3 regions of the Arthrobacter sp. T2-23 genome follow, and region 3 is predicted to be linked to each of the others. Evidence: riboswitches for the same ligand, from Rfam matches in the RefSeq annotation. Region 3 holds a riboswitch; each other region holds the start of a gene.
What was found. Region 3 has a riboswitch for S-adenosylmethionine ahead of ACZ5Z0_RS14960 (aminotransferase class V-fold PLP-dependent enzyme). Riboswitches for the same ligand answer to the same signal wherever they lie in the genome.
Positions count from the first base shown of each region.

Region 1: another riboswitch for S-adenosylmethionine. It lies ahead of metX (homoserine O-acetyltransferase MetX); the one in region 3 lies ahead of ACZ5Z0_RS14960 (aminotransferase class V-fold PLP-dependent enzyme).
Region 2: another riboswitch for S-adenosylmethionine. It lies ahead of ACZ5Z0_RS10795 (DUF1737 domain-containing protein); the one in region 3 lies ahead of ACZ5Z0_RS14960 (aminotransferase class V-fold PLP-dependent enzyme).

Region 1 covers NZ_AP027917.1:942,341-947,747, forward strand. Annotated here, with positions in the region: gene ACZ5Z0_RS04395 (GntR family transcriptional regulator) at 1-38, opposite strand, end outside; gene ACZ5Z0_RS04400 (hypothetical protein) at 194-895, opposite strand; gene ACZ5Z0_RS04405 (MFS transporter) at 1,140-2,522, opposite strand; gene metX (homoserine O-acetyltransferase MetX) at 2,695-3,831, opposite strand; SAM riboswitch class IV at 3,843-3,958, opposite strand; gene ACZ5Z0_RS04415 (bifunctional o-acetylhomoserine/o-acetylserine sulfhydrylase) at 4,053-5,369, opposite strand.
Region 2 covers NZ_AP027917.1:2,337,142-2,342,548, reverse strand. Annotated here, with positions in the region: gene pabB (aminodeoxychorismate synthase component I) at 1-1,403, shown strand, start outside; gene cls (cardiolipin synthase) at 1,421-2,896, opposite strand; gene ACZ5Z0_RS10800 (aminodeoxychorismate lyase) at 2,990-3,955, shown strand; SAM riboswitch class IV at 4,044-4,159, shown strand; gene ACZ5Z0_RS10795 (DUF1737 domain-containing protein) at 4,197-4,487, shown strand; gene ACZ5Z0_RS10790 (rhodanese-like domain-containing protein) at 4,484-4,900, shown strand; gene ACZ5Z0_RS10785 (O-succinylhomoserine sulfhydrylase) at 4,901-5,407, shown strand, end outside.
Region 3 covers NZ_AP027917.1:3,203,536-3,208,942, forward strand. Annotated here, with positions in the region: gene ACZ5Z0_RS14950 (Nramp family divalent metal transporter) at 1-57, opposite strand, end outside; gene ACZ5Z0_RS14955 (class I SAM-dependent methyltransferase) at 148-924, opposite strand; gene ACZ5Z0_RS14960 (aminotransferase class V-fold PLP-dependent enzyme) at 1,020-2,411, opposite strand; SAM riboswitch class IV at 2,446-2,559, opposite strand; gene hisN (histidinol-phosphatase) at 2,668-3,480, opposite strand; gene rsgA (ribosome small subunit-dependent GTPase A) at 3,576-4,691, opposite strand; gene aroA (3-phosphoshikimate 1-carboxyvinyltransferase) at 4,675-5,407, opposite strand, start outside.

The DNA of each region.
Region 1 (5,407 bases), 1.3 Mb from region 3:
ATCGGCACCTCACCGGACAGGTCGATGTTGAGGATCATGCCTTCCTACCTCCCGTCTTGTTCTATAAGTTATAGAACAAATGGCGAATCGGTGACAACAGGCTTTTGGACTTGGGACTGAACTCCGGGTGCAGCGCAAGGGCCGGACAGCCATGACTTGGCTGCCCGGCCCCTGGGACTGGCGGATTGATTCGTTAGGCAGCCGGCGCCGCTGCGGCCTTCTTCCCGAGGGCTTGGGCAACTTTCTGGATCCGGGTACCGTATCCGCCATTCAACGCGGTCTCCTTGATCTTGTTGGCCTGGGTGTCCAGATCGGCCGGCGCAGCCCCCTTGAGGGTCTTCAGGTCTGCCTGCAGGTTGGCCGGAAGCTTGGCGAAGAGCTTCGGGTGGCTGATGACCTGGTCAGCGATCTTCTGCAGCCCTGCCCCCGGGTTGGCCGAGGTGAAGACCGTCCGCAGTTCCTGGCGCAGACCGGCGGCCTCGGTCGCGGTCTTCACCAGCTGCTCGGCGCGCTTCTGGACCTCAACGCCGTAGCCGCCCGACAGGGCCGTGGTCTTGATCTTGTAGGCGTCCTGCACGCGTTCAGCCGGAGCGGCGTCCTTGAGCGCCTTCACGTCGGTCTGCAGCGCCGGGGGGAGTTTGGCGAAATGCTTCGGGTGGTTCACCAAGGCTGCCGCTGCCTTCGCGGCCCGGTCCCCGACTGCCTGCGGACTGTCCGCGTTGAGCTGCAGGAATGCCCCGAGCCCGCGCACACCTGCATGAGCGCCTGTCTTGGCTCCGGCAGGCGCACCCGCCGTCGAGGTCGCCGCCGGGTGCGGGGAAGAGGGGGACGCAGAGGCGGCACCGACACCCACGGCGGCCATGGCGCCAGCGGCCAGAACCGCTGCTGCTCCCACACCTAAACGAGTCTTCAATGATGGAGTTGTCGGCATTGCTACCTGGTCCCTTCCGCTGGAATTTAATGACCGGTTCGGCCTGCCCGGCCCAAGTGTGGTTCCACTCTAGAAGCCGACGCTGGGCAGAAGCTGAATATCGGCCCAGAAACGCGACTCGCCGGGCAGGCACCACGACAGCAGCCCCCGTCCCCGCAGTGGGGGGACGGGGGCTGCCTATTGCTGAACTTGTGCGACTGCCTGCCGGTTACCGCTTGCCTGCGGCGAGCAGGTCGGCAGTGCCCTGGGCGTCGGCGGCGTCGACGTCGTGGAGCGAGATGCCGCGGGTTTCCTTCAGGAAGAACACGGCGACGGCCGTGATGGCGCAGGCGATCAGCAGGTAGATGGCCACCGGAACGGAGGACTTGTACTGGCCCAGCAGCGCAACGGCGATGATCGGCGCCAGCGAACCGGCCACGATCGAGGTCACCTGGTAGCCGAGAGAGACGCCGGAGTAGCGCATCCGGGTCGGGAACATCTCGGCCATGATGGCCGGCTGTCCGGCGTACATCAGGGCGTGGAACAGCAGGCCGATGATGACCGAAGCCAGGATGATGAAGTCATTTCCGGTGTCCATCATCGGGAAGGCGAAGAAGCCCCAGGTGGCACCCAGAACGGCGCCGGCCATGTAGACGGGCTTCCGGCCGAACCGGTCCGAGAGACGACCGACCACCGGAACCACGGCGAAGTGGATAGCGTGCGCCACGAGCAGCAGGAGCAGGATCTTGGCGGTGTCGGCGTGGACGACGGTCTTCAGGTAGGTGATCGAGAAGGTGACCACGAGGTAGTACAGGATGTTCTCCGCGAAGCGCAGGCCCATGGCGGTGAAGACGCCGCGGGGGTAGCGGCGGAAGACCTCCGCGACGCCGTAACCCTTGTGGCCCGCCTCAACTTCCTTGCGCGCCTCGAGGAAGATCGGGGCGTCGCTGACCTTGGTGCGGATGTAGTAGCCGATCAGGACGATCACGGCGGACAGCCAGAAGGCGACGCGCCAGCCCCAGCCCAGGAAGTCCGCGGAGGACAGCACCGAGGAGAGGATGAACAGCACGGCGGTGGCGAAGAGGTTGCCCAGCGGAACTGCGGACTGCGGCCAGCTGGCCCAGAAACCGCGGGACTTGCTGGGGCTGTGCTCGGCGACGAGCAGGACGGCGCCGCCCCATTCACCGCCGACGGCGAAGCCCTGGGCGAAGCGCAGGAAGACCAGCAGGGCCGGAGCCCAGTAGCCGATCTGCGCGAAGGTCGGGAGGCAGCCCATCAAGAAGGTGGAGACGCCAACCAGGATGATGCTGAGCTGCAGCAGCTGCTTGCGGCCGAACTTGTCGCCGAAGTGGCCGAAGACGATGCCGCCGATCGGGCGGGCCACGAAGCCCACCGCGTAGGTGAGGAACGCCGCGAGGATGCCGTCCAGCTCGGTCTGGGAATTGGGGAAGAAGGCCTTCCCGAAGACCAAGGTGGCGGCGGAAGCGTAGAGGAAAAATTCGTACCACTCCACCACGGTGCCGGCCATGGAGGCCGCCACTACCTTCTTAAGACCGGACGCCTTGACGTCGGTCTCGTCTGCGCGCCTTGCGGCGGCGTTTTCCGTGCTCATGAGAACTCCTTCGGTGTCGCCTTCGACACCCTGTGGACCATTAAGGTTGACAACGCGTGTGTGAGTTGGGACACACGGCGTCATTCTCCACGAGTATGGACGTCCCGCGGCGCAGGCTCAACGACTAATCGCGCAGAGCGCGTCTGCAAAAATGCACAAAGCGCGGTCGCGGCTAGGCGAAGAAGTAGCCCCGGAGCTGCTCGCTAAGCTGGCCGATTTCGGTGAGGAAACCGTCGTGGCCGATCGGGGCCTCGATGACGTGGACCGGCACCTCCCCCGGCAGGGCGTCGGCGAGGGCATGGGACTGGGCGGGGAAGTACAGCCGGTCCGAGTCCACGGCCGCGACGAAAAACTCCGCCGTTGCCCGCGAAACGGCCTGCTCAAGGCTGCCGCGGCCGCGGGCGACGTCGTGGCTCATCAACGCCTCGGTGATCGCGATGTAGCTGTTGGCATCGAAGCGGCGGACCAGTTTATTGCCCTGATGGTCGAGGTAGCTCTCCACCTGGTAGCGGCCCCGTCCGGCCAGCGACCCTGCTTCCAGCGGGGCCTCGGCCGCCTGCGCGTTCCGTCCGAAGCGGCCGTCCAGCTCGGCGGCGGAGCGGTAGGTGATGTGCGCGATCCTGCGGGCCAGGGCCAGTCCGGCGTCCGGCTCCGGGCCGCCGTAGTAGTCGCCCCCGTTGAAGTTTGGGTCCTGGCGGATGGCGAGCGTCTGGGCCTGGGCAAAGGCGATCTGCTCCGCGGTGCTGCTGGCACCCACGGAGATGACGGCGCAACGCCGGACTCGGTCCGGGTAGCTGACTGCCCATTCCAGGGCGCGCGCTCCGCCGAGTGAGCCGCCGAGCACTGCGTACCAGCTGGCGATCCCCAGGGCATCGGCGAGACGGGCTTCGGCGGCGGTGCTGTCCCGGAGTGTCACCAGCGGGAAGCGCGAGCCCCACGGCCTGCCGTCCGGGCCGGGCGTCGAGGGCCCGGTGGAACCGTAGCAGCCGCCGAGGATGTTGATGGAGACGACGAAATACTTGTCAGTGTCCACCGGAGCACCGGGGCCGGCCAGCTGCTCCCACCACCCGGGCTCCTCGCCGGCGCCCCGGGTGACGTGGGTGTCTCCCGTGAGGGCATGTTCGATCAGCACCGCATTGGAGGCGTCCGCGTTGAGGGTTCCCCAGGTCTCGTAGGCGAGGGTGACCTCCGGCAGGGTGGCACCGGACTCCAGCGCCAGTGAACCGATCGGCAGGTACTGAACCGTCCCGTCGGGGACAGTGGAAAGCTTGTTTTCGGGAACTCCCGTACGGGAGACGGCAATCGTCATGTGTGGACCTAACCTCGCGCTTGCCCGCCGCCAGCTGACCGGCAGGCCAGGTCTTCACCCGGGGCACCCCGCCGCGGAAGGAGGGTTGCCGGCCAGCAAGCCGGGGCTGTCACTGGCACTCATGACCTGCGTCGATTCTACGAAACCCGTCGGCGCATTGGCGAAGATTGTGACTTCCATGTGACAGCCGGGCCCCTAATCCCCACGGCGCCGTGTGGACCTCAGGCGTCCTTGGCCGCCCGGAAACCGGCGTCGAGGTCGGCGATGATGTCGTCGATGTGTTCAAGTCCCACCGACAGCCGCACCAGTCCGGGATTGACGCCGGCCACCGCCTGCTGTTCCGGCGAGAGCTGGCTGTGGGTGGTCGACGCCGGGTGGATCACCAGCGAGCGCACGTCACCGATGTTCGCCACGTGCGAGTGCAGTTCGAGGGCGTCGACGAAGCGCTTGCCGGCCTCCGCTCCCCCGGCGAGGTTAAAGGAAACGACGGCGCCGGTCCCCTTCGGACCGTACTTGCGGCCGCGCTCGTACCACGGGCTGGACGGCAGCCCCGCGTAGGCGACGGATTCGACGTCGTCCCTGGCTTCCAGCCATTCGGCCACCTTGACGGCGTTGGCGACGTGCCGCTCCACCCGCAGGCTCAGCGTCTCGATGCCCTGGGCGATGAGGAAGGCGTTGAACGGGGACACGGCGGAGCCGAGGTCGCGCAGCAGCTGGACCCGGGCTTTGAGGATGAAGGACAGGTTTGCCCCCAGCGCCCCGTCCGTCCCGAGGTCCCGGGCATAGACCAGGCCGTTGTAGGTGGGATCCGGGGTGTTGAAGCCGGGGAAGCGCTCCGGGTCCTTGCCGAAGTCGAAGTTGCCGGAATCCACAATCACGCCGGCGATCGCGGCGCCGTGGCCGCCCAGGTATTTGGTGGCCGAGTGGACCACGATGTCGGCGCCCCACTCGATCGGCCGGATCAGGTACGGGGTCGAGAGGGTGTTGTCCACGATCAGTGGCACCCCGGCCCGGTGCGCCACGTCCGCGACGCCCTCGATGTCCAGCACGTCCTGGCGGGGGTTGGAGACCACCTCGCCGAAGAAGAGTTTGGTGTTCGGCTGCACGGCGTCGCGCCACTGCCGCAGGTTGTCCGGGTCTTCCACGAATGTCACGGAGATGCCGAACTTCTTTAGTGTGTGGGCCAGCAGGTTGTAGGTGCCGCCGTACAGGCTGGGGCTGGCGACGACGTGGTCTCCGGCCTCGGCGATGTTCAGGATCGCGAAGGTCTCGGCGGCCTGGCCGGAGCTCAGCAGGAGGGCCCCGAGGCCGCCCTCGAGGCTCGCCACCCGCTGCTCCACCGCGTCCTGGGTGGGGTTGCCGATCCGGGTGTAGATGGGGGCGAGTTCGGCGAGCGCGAACCGGTTGGCGGCGCTTTCAGCGCTGGGGAAGACGAACGACGTCGTCTGGTAGATCGGCAGCGACCGGGCGCCGGTGGCGGAGTCCGGCTGCTGGCCGGCGTGGATCTGACGGGTTTCAAAGGACCAGGCGTTGGACATTGGAGAACTCCTGTGTGACTGGGCACAGGCCGCCCTGG
Region 2 (5,407 bases), 870 kb from region 3:
GCTCCCCGAACGCGGTGTGGCTTGATTCCTCCCTGGCCGAGGGCGGCGCCGGCGAACCGAACCGGCAGGGCGGCGCGGGAGCCGAACGCAGCCGCTTCAGCATCCTGGCCGACGACGGCGGCAGCTTCGGCCAGTCCGTCCGGCACCGTTCGGGACGGACCCGGGTGAGCGTCGGCAACTCGACCGTACAGACCGACGGCGGGTTCTTCCGCTGGCTTGACGGGGTATGGGGCCGCCGCGCGCTGCGCGCCCCGCAGGGCTACCCGTGCGAGTTCACCCTCGGCTGGCTCGGCTACCTCGGCTACGAACTCAAGCGCGAGACCGGCGGCAGCAATGTCGAGGCCGCCACCCCGGATGCCTGCCTGATCTTCGCCGGCCGCGCCGTGGTCCTGGACCACCGGGAACGCACGGCGTGGCTGCTCGCCCTCGACGCCCCGGACGCCGGCGACTGGCTGGCTACCGCCCGAGCCGCCGTCTTGGCCGCGGACCAGGGCCCCGAACCCGCAGCCGGCGGCGTCGGGCATTCGGCCGGCCCCGCCCCCGCCCTGGACTTCAGCGCCCGGGACACCGAGGCCGCCTACAAGGCCAAGATCGCCGCGGCGCAGCACGAGATCACCGAGGGCAACAGCTACGAGGTCTGCCTCACCACGGCCCTGACGGCCAGCGCGCCAGCCGGGGAGCTCGATCCGTGGCAGGCGTACCTGGCCCTCCGGCGCCGCAATCCGGCACCCTTCGCCAGCTTCCTGCGACTGTCGGGCCTCACCGTGGCCAGCACCTCGCCGGAGCGCTTCCTGCGGATCTCCGCCGACGGCGCCATGCGGGCCGAGCCGATCAAGGGCACCCGGCGCCGGTCCGACGACGCCGCCCGGGACGAGGGATTGCGCCGCGAACTGGAATCCTCGCCCAAGGACCGGGCCGAGAACATCATGATCGTGGACTTGCTGCGCAACGACCTCAGCCACTTCGCGGTGCCCGGGTCCGTCTCGGTCAGCCGGCTGTGCGCGATCGAAAGCTACGCCACGGTGCACCAGATGGTCAGCACCATCGACGCGCGGCTCCGGCCCGGAATGCCGCGGGCCGAGGCCGTGGCGGCCTGCTTCCCGGCCGGCTCCATGACCGGGGCGCCGAAGGTCAGCACCATGGCGATCCTGGACCGGCTCGAGGCCGCGCCGCGGGGGGTCTACTCCGGGGCGATCGGCTACTTCTCGCTCAGCGGCGCCACGGACCTCGCGGTGGCTATCCGGACCCTGGTGGCCGCCGCCGGCACGGACAGCACCACCGTGAGCCTCGGCGTCGGCGGCGCGATCACCGCGGATTCCTCCCCGCAGGAGGAGTACGAGGAAATCCGGACCAAGGCCTTCGGGGTCCTCTCGGCGCTCGGCGCGGAGTTCCCGCGGGGCTAAGGGTCCGGCGTCCCGGCCTACTGCAGGGTGGCCGTGAGCCGTGCGACGTTGTCCACGTATTTGACGCCCATGGGCCGTTTGATCCAGTCCTCGAGCTTGAGTTCGCGCGAAATGCCGCGGTAGGTGTCCTCCACGGCGCGGATCCGCTGCACGATGTCTTCGCCGAGCAGCATGACGGAGACCTCGAGATTCAGCGAGAACGAGCGCATATCCATGTTGCTCGAGCCCAGCACGGCCACCTCGTTGTCCACCGTGAAGTGCTTGGCGTGCAGCACGAACGGCGCCTTGTAAAGGTAGATCCGCACGCCGGCTTCCAGCAGCGCCTCGTAGTAGGACTGCTGGGCGTGGTGGACCAAGAACTGGTCACCCTTCTCCGAAACGAACAGTTCGACGTCGACGCCGCGCTGGGCCGCCGTCGTCACCGCATAGAGCAGCGAGTCGTCCGGGACAAAGTACGGGCTGCAAATGGAAAGCTTGTGCTGCGCCGAGTAGATCAGCGTGTTGAACAGCCGCAGGTTGTTCTCGGTGATGAACCCCGGGCCGCTGGGCACCACCTGGGCGGTCACGTTTCCGGGCGCGGACTCGGGCCTGTGCCCCAGCTGGTGCTCCAGCGATTCGTCGGTTTCGCTCAGCCAGTCGGTGGCGAAGACCACGTTCAAGGTCGTGACGATCTGGCCGCGCATGCAGGTCATCAGCTCGACCCACTCGCGGCCCACCTTGCGGTGCTTCGGGTTGTTGTAGGACGGTTCGATCAGGTTTTGCGAGCCGGTGAAGGCGACCTCGCCGTCGATCACCATGATTTTGCGGTGATTGCGCAGGTCCGGCCGACGCCACTGGCCGTGCACCGGATTGAGGGGCAGCATCGGCCGCCAGCGGATCTTGCTGGCCTCGAGCCGGGCGATCAGCTTCCGGTATCCCTTGATGCGCAGCGTGCCAAGGTGGTCGAACAGGATCCGGACCTCGACGCCGCGCTCGGCAGCGTCCTCCAGGGCGGTCAGCAGATCGTCGGTGACGTGGTCCGAGCTCATGATGTAGAACTCTGCGTTGATGAACGACGTGGCCTCGCGGACGGCCGCGGCCATCGCCTTGATGGAATCCGGGTAGCCGGACAGCAGCTCGACGCTGTTGCCGTCCACCATCGGCAGCGAGCCGAGGGTCTTGTTGAGCTCAGCCGCGGACGCCACCCACTCGGGCCCGGCATATTGGCTTTCGACGGCGGCCAATGCCGAGGTCCCGGCCCGCACCCGGGTGTTCACGGCTTCCTGCTGGGCGCGGCGGCGGCGGGAGAGCCGGAAGTTGCCGAACAGCAGGAACAGGACGAGGCCAAGCGCCGGCACAAAGAAGATGCCCAGCAGCCAGGCCATCGCGGTGGTGGGCCGGCGGTTGCCGGGAATGATTCCCAACGCCAGCACCCGGATGACGAGGTCAATCACGGTCAGGATCAGAATCACCCAGGACGGGAATATTCCGGTCAGCGGAAACGGCCACAGCACAGGCGTACCCCTCAAGCTCCAGACCCGCGGAACAGTTCCGGAACGGGCAACCCGCACAGCTTATCCCGCCGCGGGCCACACTAAGCTGAAGGCATGACTACCTCCGCCTCTGTTCCGGCCCCCGCCACGGTGCTGGTGTTCCTCGACCCCGCCTTTGAGAACGGCCGGATCGCCGACTCGTCCGCACCGCAGCTGATGGCCACGGATCAGGGCGCGACCCGCGGCGACGGCGTTTTTGAGTCGCTGCTGGCGGTGGGCGGAAAGCCGCGGAAGCTGCAGGCCCACCTGAGCCGGCTGGCCGGTTCCGCCCGGGCGCTGGAGCTGGATATTCCGGCGGAGGACGCCTGGCGCCGTGCGATTGAAACCGCGATCGGCGAGTTCCGCGGCCACGCCGGCCCGGCTGGCGGCGGCGCCGACGGGGCGGACGAGGTTGTGGTGAAGCTGCTGGCCACCCGGGGTGTCGAGGGCGCTGCCACCCCCACCTGCTGGGTCCAGGCCTCCCCGCCGCCGGCCGCCGGGCGCGTCCAGCGCGAGACCGGCATCGACGTGATCCTGCTGGACCGCGGCTATGACAGCGAGGTGGGCGAACGCGCCCCCTGGCTGCTGTTGGGCGCCAAGACCCTGTCCTACGCCGTCAACATGGCGGCACTCCGCTACGCCCACCACCAGGGCGCGGACGATGTCATCTTCACGTCCGCCGACGGCCGGGTCCTGGAGGGCCCGACGTCGACCGTCCTGCTGGCACACCTGGAGACCAGCGACGACGGAGCGGGCGGGAGCCGCACCGTGCGCCGGCTGATCACCCCGCAGCTGGACAGCGGCATCCTTCCCGGGACCTCGCAGGGCGCCCTGTTCACCGCGGCCAAGGCAGCCGGCTGGGAACTGGGCTACGGCCCGCTGGTCCCCAACGACCTCTACGACGCCGACGCCGTGTGGCTGATCTCCAGCATCCGGCTCCTCGCACCGGTGAACCACATCGACGGCAAGGAAATTGGTACCCCCGAACTGCGCCGGCAGCTCACGGCCGAGCTCAACGCGCTGTACGCCACGATCGACTAGTCCCGGGGGCCGGCCGGCTCCGGTCCGGTTACTTAACATGACGACGGCGGCTCTGCGGGCCGGCGTCGCAGGTGTTACGTTTTTTGTGAGTAATGAGACCCGGCGCCAAGCCCTGACTGGCCGGTCGGCAACCCTCCCTTTCGCGGCGGGGTGCCTCAGGTGAATACTCGGCATATCGACCCATTCGAGCTGCAAACGTGAAAGAAGGAGATCCGTCGTGCCTGACGCGTCCGCCCCCGCTGTGCCCGCCACAGCCCCAGCCCCGTCCCCCGCCGCCCCCGGCGCCGACGTGAAGCTGGCCTACCGCCTGTTCACCGGCCCCGATGACCGTGCCTTCTGCGAGCGCGTGTCCGCCGCGCTGGCCGAAGGCTATGTCCTGCACGGCAGCCCCTCTGCCACGTTCAACGGCAGCACCGTGATCGTTGCCCAGGCGCTCGTGCTGCCGGCCGCGATCGCCAGCGCCGACGCCGCCGTCGCCAACGCGGTGGATGAGCTCGACGCCGTCGAGTTCGAGGGCGAAGGCCACGCGTGAGCTACGCCGGAGACTTGACCCCGCAGGAGGCCTGGGCCCGGCTTGAAGCCGGCGCCGTCCTGGTCGACGTCCGCACCGAGGGCGAATGGGCCCAGATCGGTGTTCCAAATACCGCGGATACCGGCGGCCAGCGGGATCCGCTGTTCATCCAGTGGACCTTTGCCGGCGGCACCCCGAATCTGCAGTTCGTGGAGCAGCTGCGCCAGCAGGTGCCCGCGGCCGACGGTGCCGAACTCATCTTCCTGTGCCGCTCCGGCGCGCGTTCCGCGGCGGCCGCGGACGCCGCCACCGCGGCGGGCTTCACCGCCTACAACGTCCTTGAGGGCTTTGAGGGCGACCCGGACCCATCCGGTGCCCGCACCGTCAACGGCTGGAAGAACCGCGGCCTCCCTACCAACTCCGGAAAGCACTAAGTGGGCTTCAATCCCGACGCCCAGGGCTGGAGCCCGGATACCCAGGCCGTCCGCGGCGGCCTCGACCGCACCGGGTTCCAGGAGACCACCGAGCCGATCTTCCTGAACTCCGGCTTCGTCTACGAATCCGCCGCCGCGGCCGAGCGTGCCTTCACGGGCGAGGATGAGCGCTTCGTCTACTCCCGCTACGGCAACCCCTCGGTGGCCACCTTCCAGGAACGGCTCCGTCTGCTGGAAGGCACCGAGGCGTGCTTCGCCACGGCCTCGGGCATGTCCGCGGTGTTCACCGCGCTCGGGGCGTTGCTCGCCGCCGGGGACCGTGTTGTCGCGGCCCGCTCGTTGTTCGGCTCGTGCTTCGTGATCCTGAACGAAATCCTGCCGCGCTGGGGCGTGGAGACGGTCTTCGTGGACGGCCCGGACCTTAGCCAATGGCGCGCCGCCCTGTCGGAACCCACGACGGCGGTCTTCTTCGAGTCCCCGTCGAACCCGATGCAGGAAATCGTGGAC
Region 3 (5,407 bases):
CTTGCGCGCGGGCGGCGGACCCCCGGGGCGGGGTTTGGGTCCGGTGACGTCCAGCACTGCGCGCTCCCTCGAAGTTCCATCTGCCTGAACTTAAAAATTAGGCATACCGAAATCATAGGCGGGGCCGGTCGGCGGGGCAATGCGGCGTCAGGCCTTGGTGGCGCGCCAGCTTTGCGTCAGGTACGGAAGCGGCAGGACCTCATTGCCGGTGTGACCGAGGTGTTCGTGCAGGTACCAGTCGAGGTTGCCGAGCACCTTGGCGCGGGTGGCTTCGCCGGCCCGCAAGTAGTAGCTGCGGGACTTGGCCAGTTCCATGAGGTCCTGCGTGGTCACGGGATCCTCCCATCGGGTGAGGTGGCTCTGCAGCCCGGTGAACTCGGGACCCAGCGGCGGTGTGAAGTGGGGCTTGTGGACGTCCCCGGCGTGCATGATCCGTGACAGCCGGTGCACCCAGGGCACGGAGGTGTCCAGCTGGTTCCAGATCAGCCCCAGCACGCCGTGCGGACGCAGGATCCGTGCCACCTCGGTGCTGGCCAGCAGGGGATCGCACCAGTGCCAGGCCTGCGCCACCGTGACCAGGTCAAAGGCCTCCGGCGCCAGGGACGTGTGTTCTGCGGTCCCCTCGACGGCGGTCACACCCGGCAGGGCCCGGCGCAACTGCTCGAGCATGTCCGGGGAGGGGTCCACGGCCATGGTCCGGAGCCCCCTTTCGACCAGCAGTGCGGTGAACTTGCCGGTGCCGGCGCCCAGGTCTGCGGCGTCGCGGGCCCCGGCGGGGATCAGCCAGTCGGCGGAGTCGGCGGGGTAGCCGGGCCGGACCCGGTCGTAGTGCTCGCCGCCGTCCTGGAAGCTCTGGCCGAGCTCCTGCCGGCGTTCGTGCTGGAGTTTGGGTCCCCCGTGCAGTTTGGGGCCGCCGCGTGCCACGTGCGATCTCCTTCGGGCTCTGGTGGGTACCTACCGAATTTACCGCACGCAGCCGGCGGGGGCGTCCCTGCCGGCCCTCGATGCCGACCCGGTCGCTAGTCCGGGGTGCAGGGGGCGGCCCCCGCGGTGCCCGGCGTGTTCGGCGCCCAGTGCGGGTAGCTGCGGGTGTCGTTGGCCGGGACCCAGCGGCCGGCGTCCACGACGTAGTCCCAGCCCAGGCCGTTGCGCCGCAGTTCCTGGAGGCCGGCGAGCAGCCGCTGCGCGTCTTCAATCCGGGACCCGAGGCCGAAGCTTGCGCGGAGCGAGCCGGCGGGCAGGCCGAGCCGCTTCAGCAACGGGTGCGCGCAGAACCGGCCGTCGCGCAGGCCAATGCCGTGTTCCGCGGACAGGTATGCGGCGACCAGGCCTGCGTCGTAGCCGGCGACAGAGAAGTTCACGACGCCGATCGTGCCGGGGCCCTCCCCCTGGTCGGTGTCCTCGAAGATGTGGTGGACACTCACGCCGTCGATCCGCCGGAGCCCCTCGACCAGGAAGGAACGGATGGCGTCCTCGTGGGCATGCCACTGCCGCTCGTCGAGGGCCTCGATGACCTGGGTGGCGCGGGCCAGCGCGGCGGCGCCCAGGACGTTGGGGGAGCCGCCCTCGTGCCGTGCCGGGCCGGTAGTCCAGCTGACAGTGTCGAGCCGGGCGTCCCGCACGGCGCCGCCGCCGGCGAGGTGGGGTGTGCCGGCGTCGAGCCAGTCCGGGCGGCCGACCAGGACCCCGGCGCCGAACGGGGCGTAAAGCTTATGCCCCGAGAAGGCGAGGTAGTCGACGTCGTCCGCGGCGATGTCGATGCGGCGGTGCGGGGCGAGCTGGGCGGCGTCGACGGCGATCCGGGCGCCGAATTCGTGCGCGAGGGAGGCGAGTTCGCGGATCGGCAGGATTTCGCCGGTGACATTGGACGCGCCGGTGACGGCGAGCAGGCTCACGCCGCCGTGGGCGAGTTCCGTCCGGAGCTGCGCCAGGGTCCCGGCCAGGGTGCGGGCGGCGACGACGCTCCGGTGCGGGACGTTCTGCCAGGGCAACAGGTTCGCGTGATGTTCGATGTCGAGGTAGAGCACTTCGCCGGTGTGCCGGCCGTCGGCGACGGGCAGGCAGCCGGCCAGCAGGTTCAGCGAGTCGGTGGTGTTCCGGGTGAAGATCACGGAGTCATCCGGGCGCCCGCCGACGAAGCCGCGGACGATGTTCCGGGCGTTTTCGTACACCGAAGTGCTGAGCTGGGAGGCGTAGCCTGCGCCGCGGTGGACGCTGGCGTAGTACGGCAGGATCTCGTTCAGGTAGGCGGAGACCACGGACAGGGCCGGGGCGGAGGCACCGTAGTCCAGGTTGGCGTAGCGGACGTGGCCGCCCTGGATCAGTGGGGCTTGGATTTCGGCGCCGGAGACCGCGGACAGTGGCCGGCGGGCAGCAACGGCGGGACGGGCAGGAATAGTGGCAGTCGTCATGGGACCTCACTCGAAAAGGACCCCACGTACCGGGGATCCGCGCTTGCCGGGTCCGTTCCGGACCGGCCAGGTCGTCACCCGGGGCACCCCACCGCGAATGGAGGGTTGCCGGCCAGCAAACCGGGGTTTTGCGCTGGCACTCGTGACCTGTTTCGAGCGTAGGCCATGGCCGCTGCCGCAGAAAAGGAGCGGCAGGAATGTGAAGCGTTTTGTTACGGGATGCGCCCGGGAGCCGCCCGGGAGCCGCCGGAATGCCCTAGAGCAGGTCGTCGAGATCCGGGTTGAGGCGCTTGAGGACTTCTGAGTGCAGGATCGAGTTGGTGGCCAGGGCGTTGCCGCCGAAGGGGCCGTCCTCGCCCTCGAGCGAAGTGAAGCGGCCGCCGGCTTCCGTGACGATCGGGACCAGCGCGGCCATGTCGTAGAGGTTGAGTTCTGGCTCGCAGGCGATGTCGACGGCGCCTTCTGCCACGAGGCAGTAGGACCAGAAGTCGCCGTAGGCACGGGTACGCCAGACTTCCTCGGTGAGGCCGAGGAACTCGTCGAGGTTGCCGCGCTGCTTCCAGCCGCCCAGGCTCGAGTAGGACAGCGAGGCGTCCGAGAGCTGGGAGACGTTGGAGACCTTCAGCCGGGTGGCGGCCGCCAGGGACCGGCCCGTGTACGCACCGGCGCCCTTGGCGGCCCACCAGCGCTTGCCCAGCGCGGGGGCGCTGACAACGCCGACAACGGGCTCGCCTTCGTCGACGAGGGCGATCAGGGTGGCCCAGACGGGGACGCCGCGGACGAAGTTCTTGGTGCCGTCGATCGGGTCGATGATCCAGCGGCGCGAGCCGTGGCCCGTGCTGCCGAATTCCTCGCCGAGAACCGCGTCGCGCGGGCGGGAACGGGACAGCTGCCCCCGAATGGCTTCCTCGGCGGCTTTGTCGGCGTCGGTGACGGGGGTAAGGTCCGGCTTCGTCTCGACCCGAAGGTCGAGCGCCTTGAAGCGGCTCATGGTCTGGGAATCTACGGAATCTGCCAGTACATGGGCAAGGCGCAGGTCATCGTTGTAGCTCGAAGCGGGTTGGCTCATAGTTCCAAACTACCGTCAAAAGCCGCCGTAGACCGGGAGGCCACGTCGCTGCCTGCTGAGGAGACCCTGCGAGGAGACCCTGCTAGGAGACGCTGCTAGGAGACGCTGCCGAGTTCTTTGGTTTCCTGCGCTTCAAGCCGGGGGTCGGTGCCGAGCAGCCGGCGCAGCGAGGCGAGCCGCGCAGGACCGGACGCCCCCGCGTGGCCGTCCTGCACCCATGCGTCCACCCCGCAGTTGACGGCGGCGGAGTCGTGTTTGCAGCCGCGTTCGCAGTCCTCGGTGCCGGGCGCCAGGTCGGGGAAGGACCGCAGGATCCGGTCCGGGTCCACATGGGCCAGGCCGAAGGAACGGATCCCGGGGGTGTCGATGATCCAGCTGCCGGCGGGCGCGTCGTTGACCTTCAGCGCCAGGGCGGAGGAGGAGGTATGGCGGCCGCGCCCGGTGACGGCGTTGACGCCGCCGGTGGCACGTTCGGCCCCGGTCAGGGCGTTGACCATGGTGGATTTTCCGACGCCGGAATGGCCGAGCATGACGGTGACTTTCCCGTCGAGGTAGGCCCGCAGCTGGGAGACGGCGGCCTTGTCGAGCCTGGCGGACAGACCGTCACCGGAGCGGGCGTCGATGCCGGAGGCCGCCGAATCCGCGGTCTTGGAAATGATCACCGGGAAGTCGAGGTGCTGGTAGTTGGCGAGGAGTTCCGCGGGATCCTTGACGTCGGCCTTGGTGACGAGCAGCAGCGGCTCGATCCCGGCGTCGTAGGCCGCCACCAGCGCACGGTCGATGAACCCGGTGCGCGGTTCCGGGTTGGCTGCGGCGACCACGACGACCAGCTGGTCGGCGTTGGCGACGACGGCGCGTTCAATCGGGTCGGTGTCGTCGGCGCTGCGGCGCAGCAGCGTCCGGCGGTCCTGGATCTTGACCAGCCGCGCCAGGGTGTCGGGTTCGCCGCTGACGTTCCCGACCAGGGAGACGAAGTCGCCAGCCACCACGGGGTTGCGGCGCAGTTCCCGGGCGCGGGCGGCGATGATCTTGCGTTCGTCCGCGGTGCCTTCGCCGACGACGGCGGTGTACCGTCCGCGGTCAACGGTGACGATCCGCCCGGTGACTGCGTCGTCGTGGCTGGGCCGGTCCTTGGTGCGGGGCCGGGTGCCCTTTTTGTTGGGGCGGATCCGGACATCGGACTCGTCCCAGGAGTCAGTGCTGCGTGCCACCGGCGGCGTCCTTCTCTGCTGTGGTTCCCTGCGCCAGCATGGCTTCCCAGAGTCGCGGGAAGTCGGGCATGGTCTTCGCCGTGGTTCCGATGTCCTCAACCTCGACGCCGGGCACGGCCAGGCCCAGGATGGCACCGGCGGTGGCCATGCGGTGGTCGGCGTAGCTGTGCACGACGCCGCCGTGCAGCGTGGCCGGCCGGATGATGAGGCCGTCGGCGGTTTCTTCGGCGTCGCCGCCGAGCCTTGTAATTTCCGCGACGAGGGCGGCGAGCCGGTCCGTTTCGTGGCCCCGGAGATGGGCAATTCCGCTCAGCCGTGACGGTCCGGTGGCCAGGGCGCAGAGCGCGGCGACGGTGGGGGCCAGTTCGCTGGTCTGGTCGAAGTCGCCTCCCTTGATCTCATGCCCGCCGGTGACGGTCAGGGTGCCGGAGTCCAGCGTCACCGTCGCGCCCATGGCGGCCAGGATGCCGCGCCAGAGGTCACCGACCTGCGTGGTCTCGGCCGGCCAGTTGGGGATCCGTACGGTCCCGCCGGTGGCGAGGGCGGCAGCGAGGAACGGCCCGGCATTGGAGAGGTCCTGTTCGATCCGCTGGTCAAAGGCGCGGATCGGACCGGGGGAGACAACCCAGTGGTTCGGGACGGAATCGTCCACCGCCACGCCGACGCCGCGCAGCACGGCCACCGTCATGTCAATGTGGTCCAGGCTCGGCACGGGC